2 regions of the Clostridium carnis genome follow, and region 2 is predicted to be linked to the other one. Evidence: a T-box and tRNA genes for the amino acid it is inferred to sense, from the RefSeq annotation. Region 2 holds a T-box; the other holds one or more tRNA genes.
What was found. The T-box of region 2 lies ahead of pheS (phenylalanine--tRNA ligase subunit alpha). A T-box ahead of a tRNA ligase gene usually reads a tRNA of that ligase, here a tRNA-Phe.
Positions count from the first base shown of each region.

Region 1: it encodes a tRNA-Phe, which carries the amino acid that the T-box ahead of pheS (phenylalanine--tRNA ligase subunit alpha) is inferred to sense. The anticodon was not compared.

Region 1 is NZ_BAAHYS010000001.1:1,072,351-1,078,955, forward strand. Features, by position in the region: gene ACYQ1T_RS04920 (hypothetical protein) at 65-370, opposite strand; tRNA gene ACYQ1T_RS04925 (tRNA-Pro) at 496-571, shown strand; gene ACYQ1T_RS04930 (hypothetical protein) at 618-746, opposite strand; gene ACYQ1T_RS04935 ([Fe-Fe] hydrogenase large subunit C-terminal domain-containing protein) at 860-2,209, shown strand; gene ACYQ1T_RS04940 (HAD family hydrolase) at 2,388-3,044, shown strand; gene ACYQ1T_RS04945 (peptidylprolyl isomerase) at 3,137-3,883, opposite strand; gene bcp (thioredoxin-dependent thiol peroxidase) at 4,057-4,509, shown strand; tRNA gene ACYQ1T_RS04955 (tRNA-Phe) at 4,566-4,641, opposite strand; rRNA gene rrf (5S ribosomal RNA) at 4,647-4,763, opposite strand; rRNA gene ACYQ1T_RS04965 (23S ribosomal RNA) at 4,964-6,605, opposite strand, start outside.
Region 2 is NZ_BAAHYS010000001.1:3,007,026-3,013,630, reverse strand. Features, by position in the region: gene infC (translation initiation factor IF-3) at 1-294, shown strand, start outside; gene rpmI (50S ribosomal protein L35) at 316-513, shown strand; gene rplT (50S ribosomal protein L20) at 537-896, shown strand; gene ACYQ1T_RS14735 (TrkH family potassium uptake protein) at 1,039-2,379, shown strand; gene ACYQ1T_RS14730 (potassium channel family protein) at 2,392-3,060, shown strand; gene ACYQ1T_RS14725 (TrmH family RNA methyltransferase) at 3,073-3,852, shown strand; T-box leader at 3,957-4,175, shown strand; gene pheS (phenylalanine--tRNA ligase subunit alpha) at 4,240-5,259, shown strand; gene pheT (phenylalanine--tRNA ligase subunit beta) at 5,275-6,605, shown strand, end outside.

The sequences.
Region 1 (6,605 bases), 1.9 Mb from region 2:
TTGTCACTATTTTGTAATAAATTTATTTAAAATTATAAAAAGTACCTTTTTAAAGGTACTTTTACTAAAAATTCCTATAACTTTTACCTTTTTTATTTTGTATTATAGATGATGCAACCATAATAATAATAAATATTATAACTATATATTTAGATTTATCTTCTAAAAAGAAATCTAAAATTCCAAGTACAAGTCCAATTAATCCAACTACAACATTAAAGTTTCCATTAAAAGCTATAAATTTCTCTAAATCACTATATGCACTACTATTTTCTAAAGTTTTCTTTATTTTCTTACTCTTTAAAATTGCCAATCCCATTAGTATAAAGCCTATACTAGCCACAATCATAACAATAGTACTTGCTCTCATATATATTCCTCCTTATACATTCTTTATCTTATTATATATTAGAGCACTTTTCAAATTTATTCAATATTTTATTCTATTTATATATTGACATAACTACAATTCCCTAATATAATATTAATGTACTTCGGGGTGTGGCGCAGATGGGAGCGCGCGTGGTTTGGGACCATGAGGTCGCAGGTTCAATCCCTGTCACCCCGACCAAAAAGCTAGGCATAATGCCTAGCTTTTTTATTATTAAAATTTAACACTACTCTTTATACTCACTACTTAAATATTCTTTTGGTTCCCTAAATTTCTCTTCCATACCAATAATTTTACAAAGCCATAATACTATTGGTATTATAGCAATATAAATACACAAACTTAATACTTGCATAAATATGTTCTCCTTTAGAAATTTTAGATTTAAGTAATATTATTTATGAAAATATTTATAATAACTATATATAAATATAAAAATTAACTTATATTTTATGGGAGGTATAAAAAATGAATGCACAGTACAGTGAAATTTTCAAAGACCTTATAAAATCCTATTACAGTGGAAACTTTAATTCTACTCTTAATGACATAATTCAAAAATCAGATTCTACTCCAGAGGAAACCTTTAATATTATAACCACACTCTGCGGAGTTGATGTAAAATATGATGAAAATTATATATACAATCTAAAAAAGGCTATTACATCATATAAAGTAAATAAAAAAATTGTTCAAAAACTAGATCATTGTTCTGGCGATTGCTCTTTAGATTCTAATGGAAAGTCCAAATGTCAAGCTATATGTCCATTTGATGCAATTTTAAAAAATGATTCAGAAAATACTAGATATATCGATAGTGATTTATGCATGGACTGTGGACTTTGTGTTGAAGCTTGCGAAAATGGTTTTATAGTGGATAAAGTAGAATTCTTACCTATACTTGAACTAATTAATAATAATAAGAAGGTAATAGCTACTGTTGCTCCTGCCATAAGTGGTCAATTTGGAGAAAATGTATCTATGGACCAAATAAGAGCAGCACTAATTAAAATCGGATTTACTGATATGATAGAAGTAGCCTTCGCAGCTGATATGCTTACTATAAAGGAAGCTGTTGAATTCAATAAGCATGTAAACTCATCTGAAGATTTAATGATAACATCCTGTTGCTGTCCTATGTGGGTTGGTATGCTAAAAAAAGTTTATAAAACACTTGTTAAAGATCTTTCACCATCAGTATCACCTATGATTGCTGCCGGAAGAGTAATTAAAAAGCTTAATAGCGATACAAAAGTTGTATTTATAGGACCCTGTATTGCAAAAAAAGCTGAGGCTAAAGATAAAGATTTAATAGGCACTATAGATTTTGTCCTAACATTTGAAGAATTAAAAAATATTTTTGATGCTTTAGATATAAACCCTGCTGAACTTGAGGGAATTCCATCAATAGAATATGCTTCAAAGGGTGGAAGATTATATGCTAGAACTGGTGGTGTGTCAATTGCAGTTTCTGAGGCACTTGAAGAAATATATCCTGATAAAGCTAAACTTTTAACTGCAGTTCAGGCAGAAGGAGTAAAGTATTGCAAAGAAATCTTACAAAAAGCTCAAGATGGCAATTTAAATGCTAATTTCATAGAAGGAATGGGTTGCATTGGTGGTTGTGTTGGTGGTCCTAAAGCTTTAATTCCTAAAGAACAAGGAAAATTAGCTGTTGATGATTTTGCTTATCAATCCGCTATAAAAGTCGCTACACACAGCAATACTTTAGATAATATTTTAGAAAAACTTGATATTACTTCACTAAAGGATTTTGAAGATCCTAAAAAAATAGAAATTTTAGAACGAGAATTCTAATATCTATCCACTACATTTATGTAGTGGATTTATTTTTTTATATTATCTAATATTTAACTAAAACACATAATTACTAAATCTTCCATATTGTTATACTATTATAGTATCCCAATTTCGTTGATTATTTTTTCTATTTATTATACTATTATTTTAAATATATACAACAGGGGGAGCATTTATGAATAATATAACCGCAGCAATATTTGACTTAGATGGAACATTAGTAGACTCAATGTGGGTATGGGAGAAGATAGATATAGAATATTTAAGCCAAAAAGGATATACAGTTCCTAAAAATATAAATGAAGAAATTACTCACTTAAGCTTCTTAGAAACAGCCAAATATTTCAAAAATAGATTTAATTTAGAAGATTCTCTAGAGGAAATTATGGATACATGGAATAGAATGGCATTTGATTATTATTCTAATACTATTAAATTAAAAACTGGTGCTTTTGAATTCCTAAATAAACTAAAAGAAAACAATATAAAAATAGCTTTAGCAACAAGTAATTCTGTACCTCTATTAGAAGCTACATTAAAAAATAATGGAATATTTGATTTATTTGATGCCATAACAACAACTGATGAAGCTAATAAACCTAAAAACTATCCAGATATATATCTACTATCTGCAAATAAACTTAGCGTTAAACCTGAAAACTGTGTTGTATTCGAAGATATAGTACAAGCCATAAATGGAGCTAAAGCTGCTGGAATGAAAGTTGTAGCTGTTTATGATAAAGCTTCTGAATCTCAAAAAGATGAAATTACATTATTAGCTGATAAATATATTAATAGCTATTCTGAATTAATGTACAGCTTTACTCATTAATAAAAAACTAATAAAAAGGTAAAGAGGCTATATCTTTCTGCGATATAACCTCTTAGTAAAGTATATAGGTTTGGTAATCTTAAATCTATATACTATGCTCTGTTAACTCCATACTTAGCTTCTAATTCTTTAACTACATCTAAGTACTTTCTTTGTTGCATTTCTTGAGCTAATTGACTTATTATTTGATTTTTAACATCTTCAAATGTTGAAACTACTTCATCATTTTTAGCTTCTACTTTTATTAAGTGATATCCAAATTGTGTTTGTACTGCTTCGCTTACTGCTCCTATTTCTAATTCAAATGCTGCTTCTTCAAATTCTGGAACCATCATTCCTCTTCCAAAAGCACCTAAATTACCACCTTGATCTTTTGATGGACAGCTTGAGTTCTTCATAGCTGCTTCTTCAAAAGTTAACTTTCCTTCTATTATGTCTTTTCTAATTTCATTACACTTTTCTTCTGAATCCACCAATATATGTTTAGCTGATACAGTTGGTTGTTGTACAAACATATTTTTATTTTCATTATAATAATCTAGTGCATCTTTATCTGTCACTGTAACTTCTGATAATACTTTATTTATTGTTAATTGAGTTAATATATCCTTTTCTGCTTGCATAACATTTTCTTTATATTCGCTAGTTTCTTTTATATTTAACTCTTCACCCATTTTATTCATTAATTCGAATGCTATTGCTTGTTCTAATAATTGTTTCTTAGCTTCTTCTGTTTCAAAATATCCTCTTCTGTCTTCTGGATATCTCATTATTATCTTTTGTAAATCTGATTCCTTAATTTCTTTTCCTGCTATAGTAGCTAAAATTTTATCTTGCATTTAAAAATCTCCTTTTTTATAATGTTTTCTAATCTTTATTATATCAGAATTCTATATAAAATATATTAAATTTAAAATTTTATATAAATATTTAATTGCTAGAATTTTTATTTCTTGATAATAATAATTATTAGTATTATAATTAAATAAAAACTTTAAGGAGGTTACGTTTAGTGGAAATAGGTAAAATATCTCCAGATTTCTCTTTAATGGGATCTGACGGAAAAGAACATAAACTAAGTGATTACAGAGGAAAAAAAGTTGTATTATACTTCTATCCAAAAGATAATACTCCAGGTTGCACAACAGAAGCTTGTGATTTTAGAGATAATACTACAATTATAGAAGATTTAAATGCAGTTGTTATTGGTATAAGCAAAGATAACTTAACTTCTCATAATAAATTTATAACTAAATTTAATTTACCATTTATTCTTTTAAGTGATGAAGAAAAAATAGTTTGTGAATTATATGATGTTATTAAAGAAAAAAATATGTATGGAAAAAAAGTTCTTGGAATTGAGAGAAGTACTTTTATAATTAATGAAAAAGGTATTCTTATAAAAGAATTTAGAAAAGTTAAGGTTAAAGGCCACGTAGAATCTGTAATAGAAGAACTTCGTTAACAAGCTCTTCTATTTCTTAAAAACAAAAAGCACTAACATATGTTAGTGCTTTTTCCTGGTGGCTCGACCAGGAATCGAACCAGGGACACGAGGATTTTCAGTCCTCTGCTCTACCGACTGAGCTATCGAGCCACATGACCTAGCGACGTTCTACTCTCCCACACAGTCACCCGTGCAGTACCATCGACGCTGTAGAGCTTAACTGTCCTGTTCGGAATGGGAAGGAGTGTTTCCTCTACGCCATCATCACTAGATGGTTTGAGATTCTAAATCTCTGATTTAGCTATCGAAACCACTCAGCTTTGCTGAGTTTCCTTCATATAAATCTTTGATTTAGTTTCTTCTTTTTAATTTTCAGAGTTTGTTCTCTGAAAATTGCACATGAATGAGAGCCAAAATTCTTTGATTTTATTTCTCGAATTTACTCAGCTATGCTGAGTTTTCTTCTTTTTTATTGGTCAAGCCCTCGACCTATTAGTATCAGTCAGCTAAATATGTTACCACACTTACACCTCTGACCTATCAACCTTGTGTTCTTCAAGGGGTCTTACTAGCTTATGCTATGGGAAATCTCATCTTGAGGGGGGCTTCACGCTTAGATGCTTTCAGCGTTTATCCCTTCCCGACTTAGCTACCCAGCTATGCTCTTGGCAGAACAACTGGTGCACCAGAGGTCAGTCCATCCCGGTCCTCTCGTACTAAGGACAGCTCCTCTCAAATTTCCTACGCCCGCGACGGATAGGGACCGAACTGTCTCACGACGTTCTGAACCCAGCTCGCGTGCCGCTTTAATGGGCGAACAGCCCAACCCTTGGGACCTACTACAGCCCCAGGATGCGACGAGCCGACATCGAGGTGCCAAACCTCCCCGTCGATGTGGACTCTTGGGGGAGATCAGCCTGTTATCCCCGAGGTAGCTTTTATCCGTTGAGCGATGGCCCTCCCACGAGGTACCACCGGATCACTAAGCCCGACTTTCGTCCCTGCTCCACTTGTAGGTGTCGCAGTCAGGCTCCCTTCTGCCTTTGCACTCTTCGAACGATTTCCGACCGTTCTGAGGGAACCTTTGGGCGCCTCCGTTACTTTTTAGGAGGCGACCGCCCCAGTCAAACTGCCCACCTAACAATGTCCCGTCACCAGATTCATGGCGTCCGGTTAGAACCCCAATACTGTCAGGGTGGTATCCCAAGGTTGACTCCACCAAGGCTGACGCCCTAGTTTCTCAGTCTCCCACCTATCCTGTACAGACAATATCGGAATTCAATGCTAAGCTACAGTAAAGCTCTACGGGGTCTTTCCGTCCAATCGCGGGTAGCGAGCATCTTCACTCGCACTACAACTTCGCCGGATTTGCAGTTGAGACAGTGCCCAAGTCATTACGCCATTCGTGCGGGTCAGAACTTACCTGACAAGGAATTTCGCTACCTTAGGACCGTTATAGTTACGGCCGCCGTTTACTGGGGCTTAAGTTCACACCTTCGCTTGCGCTAAGTGTTCCCCTTAACCTTCCAGCACCGGGCAGGCGTCAGCCCCTATACATCAGCTTACGCTTTAGCAGAGACCTGTGTTTTTGCTAAACAGTTGCTTGGGCCTATTCTCTGCGGCCTACTCTCGTAGGCACCCCTTCTCGCGAACTTACGGGGTCAATTTGCCTAGTTCCTTAACTGCAATTCTTCCGATGGCCTTAGGATTCTCTCCTCACCTACCTGTGTCGGTTTGCGGTACGGGCACTATTTCTCTCTCTAGATGCTTTTCTTGGAAGCATGGAATCAGATACTTCGGTCACTTGGACCTTCCCCATCACGCCTCAGAATTGTTAAAGCGGATTTGCCTACCTTAACTTCCTAAACGCTTAGACTAGCATTTCCAATCGCTAGCACATCCTATCCTTCTCCGTCACACCATCGATAATAACGATAATAGTGGTATCGGAATATCAACCGATTGTCCATCACCTACGCCTTTCGGCCTCGGCTTAGGTCCCGACTAACCCTGGGCGGACGAGCCTTCCCCAGGAAACCTTAGGTTTTCGGCCTGTAAGATTCTCACTTACATCTCGCTACTAATGCCAACATTCTCACTCGTAATCAGTCCAC
Region 2 (6,605 bases):
AAAGAAGCCAAAAAGAAACAAAAAGTAACAAGTGTTAAAGAAGTAAGATGTAGTCTTAATATCGAAGAACACGATATAGCTATTAAAGCTAAAAATGCTAGAAAGTTCCTATTAGATGGGGATAAAGTTAAAATCACTGTTAGATTTAGAGGAAGAGAAGCAGAATTAGGTCATTTAGGAAAAAGAATTCTAGATAACTTTGCTTCAAAACTAGAGGATATTTGTATAGTTGAAAAACATGCAAAACAAGAAGGAAGAAATATGACAATGATTTTAGGTCCTAAAAAAGCATAACCTGAGAGGAGGATTTTTATCATGCCAAAAATGAAGACGCACAGAGGTGCAGCAAAGAGATTTAGAAAGACAGGTACAGGAAAGCTAAAAAGAGCTAAAGCTTTCAAAAGCCATATCTTAACAAAGAAAAGTGCTAAGAGAAAGAGAAACTTAAGAAAAGCTGCTTATGTTTCAACAACTCAAGAAAAAGCAATGAAGAAATTATTACCATATCTATAAGATATAATTAGGAGGATAGAAACATGGCAAGAGTTAAGAGAGCGGTTAATAGCCGTAAGAATCATAAAAAAGTTTTAAAGCTTGCAAAGGGATATTACGGTGGAAAAAGCAGATTATTTAAAACTGCTAATGAATCAGTAATAAGAGCTTTAAGAAATGCTTATGTTGGAAGAAGATTAAAGAAGAGAGATTTCAGAAGACTTTGGATAGCAAGAATAAATGCTGCAACAAGAATGAATGGTCTTTCATATTCTAAATTTATAAATGGAATCAAATTAGCTGGAATAGATATGAACAGAAAAATGTTATCAGAAATAGCTATAAATGATCCAAAAGCATTTGCAGATTTAGTAGAAGTAGCTAAAAGTCAGTTAAGCAAGTAATTTTAAATGCGACCTCTAGGTCGCATTTTTTTGTATATTTATATAAATTTTTTATGCAATTACTTATAATTTGGAAAAATTAGTGTATAATAGTTAAAGTAATATTAACAAAATAAAATAGAAATACCTTTGAGGTGAGTATATGCAGTTTAGTTTAAAGAAAAATATAAAATTGAAAGGTGTACAAATTTTAGCATTAGGATTTTTATCTCTAATTTTATTAGGGGGCATAATTTTATCATTGCCTATTTCTTCAGCCAGTGGAGAAGGAACTAATTTTTTAGATTCTGTATTTACAGCTACATCTGCAGTTTGTGTAACAGGATTAATTACCTTAAATACAAGTGCTCATTGGAATACATTTGGGCAAGTAGTGATTATATTATTAATAGAAATAGGTGGACTTGGCTTTATGTCATTTACAACACTGATAGCTATTATATTAGGTAAGAAAATAACATTAAGAGAAAGATTAGTAATGCAAGAAGCTATGAATACTTTTGCTATACAAGGCTTAGTTAAAATGGTTAAGTATGTTTTAATATTCACAGTTTCAATCCAATTTTTTGGAGCACTTTTATTATCAACACAATTTGTTCCAGCGTTTGGACTAAAAAAAGGATTATTTTATAGTGTATTTCATTCAATTTCCGCTTTTTGTAATGCTGGATTTGATTTATTTGGAGATAGTTTAGTAGGATACTCCAGTAATGCTGTTGTAATATTAGTAATAAGTGCATTAATTATAATAGGAGGCTTAGGATTTACTGTTTTAATAGAAATCTATCAATTAAAGGGATTAAAAAAGCTATCTATACATGCAAAATTAGTAATATTAGTGACTACAGTATTAATAATAGGTGGTGCAATTTTAATGTTCTTATTTGAACATAGAAATCCAGGTACAATAGCAAGTATGACTTTTAAAGATAAGGCGTTAAATTCACTTTTTGCTTCTGTTTCGCCAAGAACAGCTGGATTTAATAGTATATCTACTAGTGATATGACTATGGCAGGTAAATTTTTAACTATAATATTAATGTTTATAGGTGGTTCACCAGGATCAACAGCTGGAGGACTTAAAACAGTTACTTTCGGTATACTTATTTTAACTGTTATATCAGTAATAAGAGGAAGAGAGGATACTGAAGTATTTGGTAGAAGATTTACAAAAGAAGTGGTATATAAAGCTTTTTCTTTGTTCTTTATAGGAGGAGCTCTTGTGATTATAGTAACAATGATGTTATCTTATACAGAAACTGGAACTAGTTTTTTAGATTTATTATATGAAACTACTTCAGCTTTAGGAACAGTAGGATTAACTACTGGATTAACACCTAATTTAAGCTCTATAGGTAAAATACTTATAATGACAATGATGTATTTAGGGAGAGTTGGACCACTAACAATAGCCTTAGCATTAACAAGAAAAAGAAAGAAAACTGGATATAAATATCCAGAAGGAAAAATATTAATAGGTTAGGGGATGAAATAAATGGCAAACAAACAGTTTGTTGTAATTGGTTTAGGAAGATTTGGATATTCAGTAGCAAAGACTTTATATGAATTAGGAAATGATGTTTTAGCAATAGATATGAATGAGGATATTGTGCAAGAAATTTCAGATAGTGTAACTCATGCAGTTCAATTAGATGCCACAGATGAAAATGCCTTAAGATCTTTAGGAATTAGAAATTTTGATGTGGCAGTGGTTACAATAGGTGATAATATACAATCAAGTGTAATGGCTACATTGTTAGTAAAAGAATTAGGTGTTAAGTTTATAATTGCAAAAGGTCAAAGTGATTTACATGCAAAAGTACTATATAAAATAGGTGCAGATAGAGTTGTTTTACCAGAAAAGGATATGGGAGTTAGAGTAGCTCATAATTTAGTATCTGCTAATATTTTAGATTATATAGAATTATCATCAGATTATAGTATAATGGAAATTCAAGCTTTAGATGAATGGGCAGGAAAATCTTTAAGTGAATTAAGATTAAGAAGTAAGTATGGAATAAATGTTATGGCTATAAAAAATGGGGAAGATGTAAATTTATCACCATTAGCAGAGGATAAAATTGCATTAAATGATATAATAGTCGCTATTGGATCAGCAGATGACTTAAGTAAGTTAGAAGGAATGATAGTTAAATTAAACTAAAGAGGTGTTGACTTGATTCATATTGAAAGTAAAGAGAATAATTTGTTTAAGGTAACAAAAAAACTTAAAGAGAGAAAAAATAGATTAAAAGAAGGTAAATATATAATTGAAGGTTTTAGGTTAATAGAGGAAGCATTTAAAGCAAAAGTTAAAATAGAATATATTATGGTTTCAGATAAGTTAGTAGAAAAAGTTTATGAATATATAGGGAATTATCTAAATGAAGATACTAATATATATACTATAAGCGAAAGTTTATTGATACAGTTAACATCTACCGAAACACCACAAGGCGTAATTGCAGTTGTGGAAAATATAGAAGTTCCTAAAGAAATAACAGGAGACTTTTATCTTTTATGTGATAAGGTTCAAGATCCAGGTAATTTAGGCACCATTATAAGAACAGCTCATGCAGCAGGAGTTAATGGAATAATACTTACTAAGGGAACTGTAGATATATATAATGATAAAACTATAAGGTCAACTATGGGGTCATTATTTCATATACCTATTATCTATGAAGATGAAAATTATACATTTATAAATAAGCTCAAAAATGATGGATTTAGTCTTGTTGCAACATCTCTTAAAGAGTCAAAAAATTTTTTTGATGAAGATTTAGGTGGTAAGGTAATATTATCTGTTGGAAATGAGGGAAATGGAATTAGTAAGGAAGTTTTTAGTATGGCAGATAAAAAAGTTAAAATACCTATGCCAGGTGGAGCTGAATCTTTAAATGTAGCCATAGCAACCTCAATAATTTTATTTGAAAAAGTAAGACAAAAACAATAAGTATAATAGAAAAAAATATTGTTTTAGGTTAATTATAACAAATAACTTTAAAATACTATTGAAATATAAAGGTTTTATTTGTATAATAAGTTGTAAATAAATATGTAAAGACAATGAATGAGAAAGTAGATGTAGAGAAATTTTCAGGGAGAAATGGTCTTAGACTGAAAGCCATTTTAAAGGAATCTATATTGAAGTTCCCTCAGGAGTCCTAGCTATGAAATTATAGTAGTTGCTAGCGGGTTAACCGTTATTTAAATTAAGTTGGGTTTCTAAAATTTTAGAACCAATTAGGGTGGTAACGCGGATACTCCGTCCCTTTTAGTAGGGATGGGGTTTTTTTATATCCAAAAACCATTTTTAATTAATTAAAAGGAGGAAGTAAAAATGCAAGAAAAGCTAATTGCAATTAAAGAAGCTGCATTTTCTGAAATAGAATCAGTAAATACTAGCGCAGCACTTGAAGAGATTAGAGTAAAGTATTTAGGAAAAAAAGGTGAATTAACTACAATTTTAAGAGGAATGGGAACTTTATCAGCTGAAGAGAGACCAGTTGTAGGAAAACTAGTTAATGTAGTTAAAAAGGAAGTTGAAGATAAGATAGAAGAAATTTCTACTAGAATAAAAGAAAAAGAGAAAAATGAAAAATTAGCATCTGAAGTAATAGATATTTCTATGCCAGGTAAGAAGAAAATTATAGGTAAAAGACATCCTTTAGATTTAACACTTGAAAGTATGAAAGAAATATTTATTTCAATGGGATTTACTGTTGAAGAAGGTCCAGAAGTTGAACTTGATAGATATAACTTTGAAGCTTTAAATATACCAAAGGATCATCCAGCTAGAAGTGAACAAGATACATTTTATATAAATGATAATCTAGTACTAAGAACACAAACTTCACCAGTTCAAATAAGAGTTATGGAAAATCAAACACCACCTATAAAGATGATTGCTCCAGGAAAAGTTTATAGATCAGATGCAGTTGATGCTACTCATTCACCTATATTCTATCAAATGGAAGGTCTTGTAATTGACAAGGGAGTTACATTTGCTGATCTTAAAGGAACATTAGAATTATTTGCAAAGAAAATGTTTGGTGATAAAGTAAAAACTAAGTTTAGACCACATCATTTCCCATTTACAGAACCATCAGCAGAAATGGATGCAACATGTTTTGTTTGTGGAGGAGAAGGTTGTAGAGTATGTAAAGGTAGCGGATGGATAGAACTTTTGGGTTGTGGAATGGTTCACCCTCAAGTTTTAAGAAATTGTGGAATTGATCCAGAGGTTTATAGTGGATTTGCATTTGGATTTGGAGTAGATAGAATGGTAATGCTTAAATACGGCATAGATGATATCAGATTATTATACGAAAGTGATATGAGATTCTTAAATCAATTTTAGTAGGAGGTAAAAAGGATGAAAGTACCATTTAATTGGCTGAAAGATTATGTAGAAGTTAATATAGACGCAAAAGAATTAGGAGATAGATTAACCTTATCAGGTTCTGCTGTTGAAGAGGTAATAATACAAGGGGATACAATAAAAAATGTTGTAACTTGTCAAATTACTGAAATAACACCTCATCCAGATGCTGATAAATTAAAGGTATGTCAAGTTAATATTGGAAAAGAGGAGCCTATACAAATAGTTACAGCTGCTACCAATATGAAGGAAATGGATAAGGTTCCAGTAGCCTTACATAAATCAATTCTTGCAGATGGAACAGAAATTAAAAAAGGTAAATTAAGAGGAATTGTATCTAATGGAATGTTTTGTTCAGAAGAAGAGTTAGGTATTGCTGAAGATGAGCCAATACATGGGCTAATGATATTACCACAAGATGCTGAAGTTGGAATAGATATAAAAGAATATTTAGGGTTAAACAAAGCTATTCTTGATTTCGAAATAACTTCAAATAGACCAGATTGTTTAAGTATAGTTGGAATGGCTAGAGAAACAGCAGCAACTATAAGATCAACTTACAAAATGCCAAGTTTAGATTATATAGTTAAAAATAGTACTAATATAAATGATGAATTAAAGGTTGAAGTTAAGGATGATTTATGTAGAAGATATATGGCAAGAGGAGTTAAAAATGTTAAAGTAGCTCCATCACCAGCTTGGATGCAAGAAAGACTTTTAGAAGCTGGAGTTAGACCTATAAATAATATAGTTGATATAACTAATTTTGTAATGCTTGAACTTGGTGAGCCTATGCATGCCTTTGATGCAAGAGAAATAGAAAGTAAGAAAATAGTTGTTGAAAGAGCTAAAGATGGAGAAAAATTTACTACATTAGATGAAATAGAAAGAGAATTAGATTCAAACTTCTTATGTATTAAAGATGGTGATAAAACAATAGCTTTAGCTGGTATTATGGGGGGATTAAACTCAGAAATAAAAGAAGATACAAAAGAAGTTATTTTTGAGTGTGCAAACTTTGATGGAACAAATATAAGAGTTAATTCTAAGAAGTTAAACTTAAGAACAGAAAGTTCATCAAGATTTGAAAAGGATATAGATCCTAACTTAGCAGCATTAGCATTAGATAGAGCTTGCTCTTTAATTTGTGAATTAGGCTGTGGAGAGGTAATGGAAGGAACTATAGATGTTTATAATAAAAAGAAAGAAGAGTCAAGTATAGAAGTAGATTCAAAGTGGATTAACACTTTCCTTGGAACAGATATATCTAAAGAAGAAATGAAAAAATGCTTAGATTCTTTAGATTTAAATACTATTATAAATGG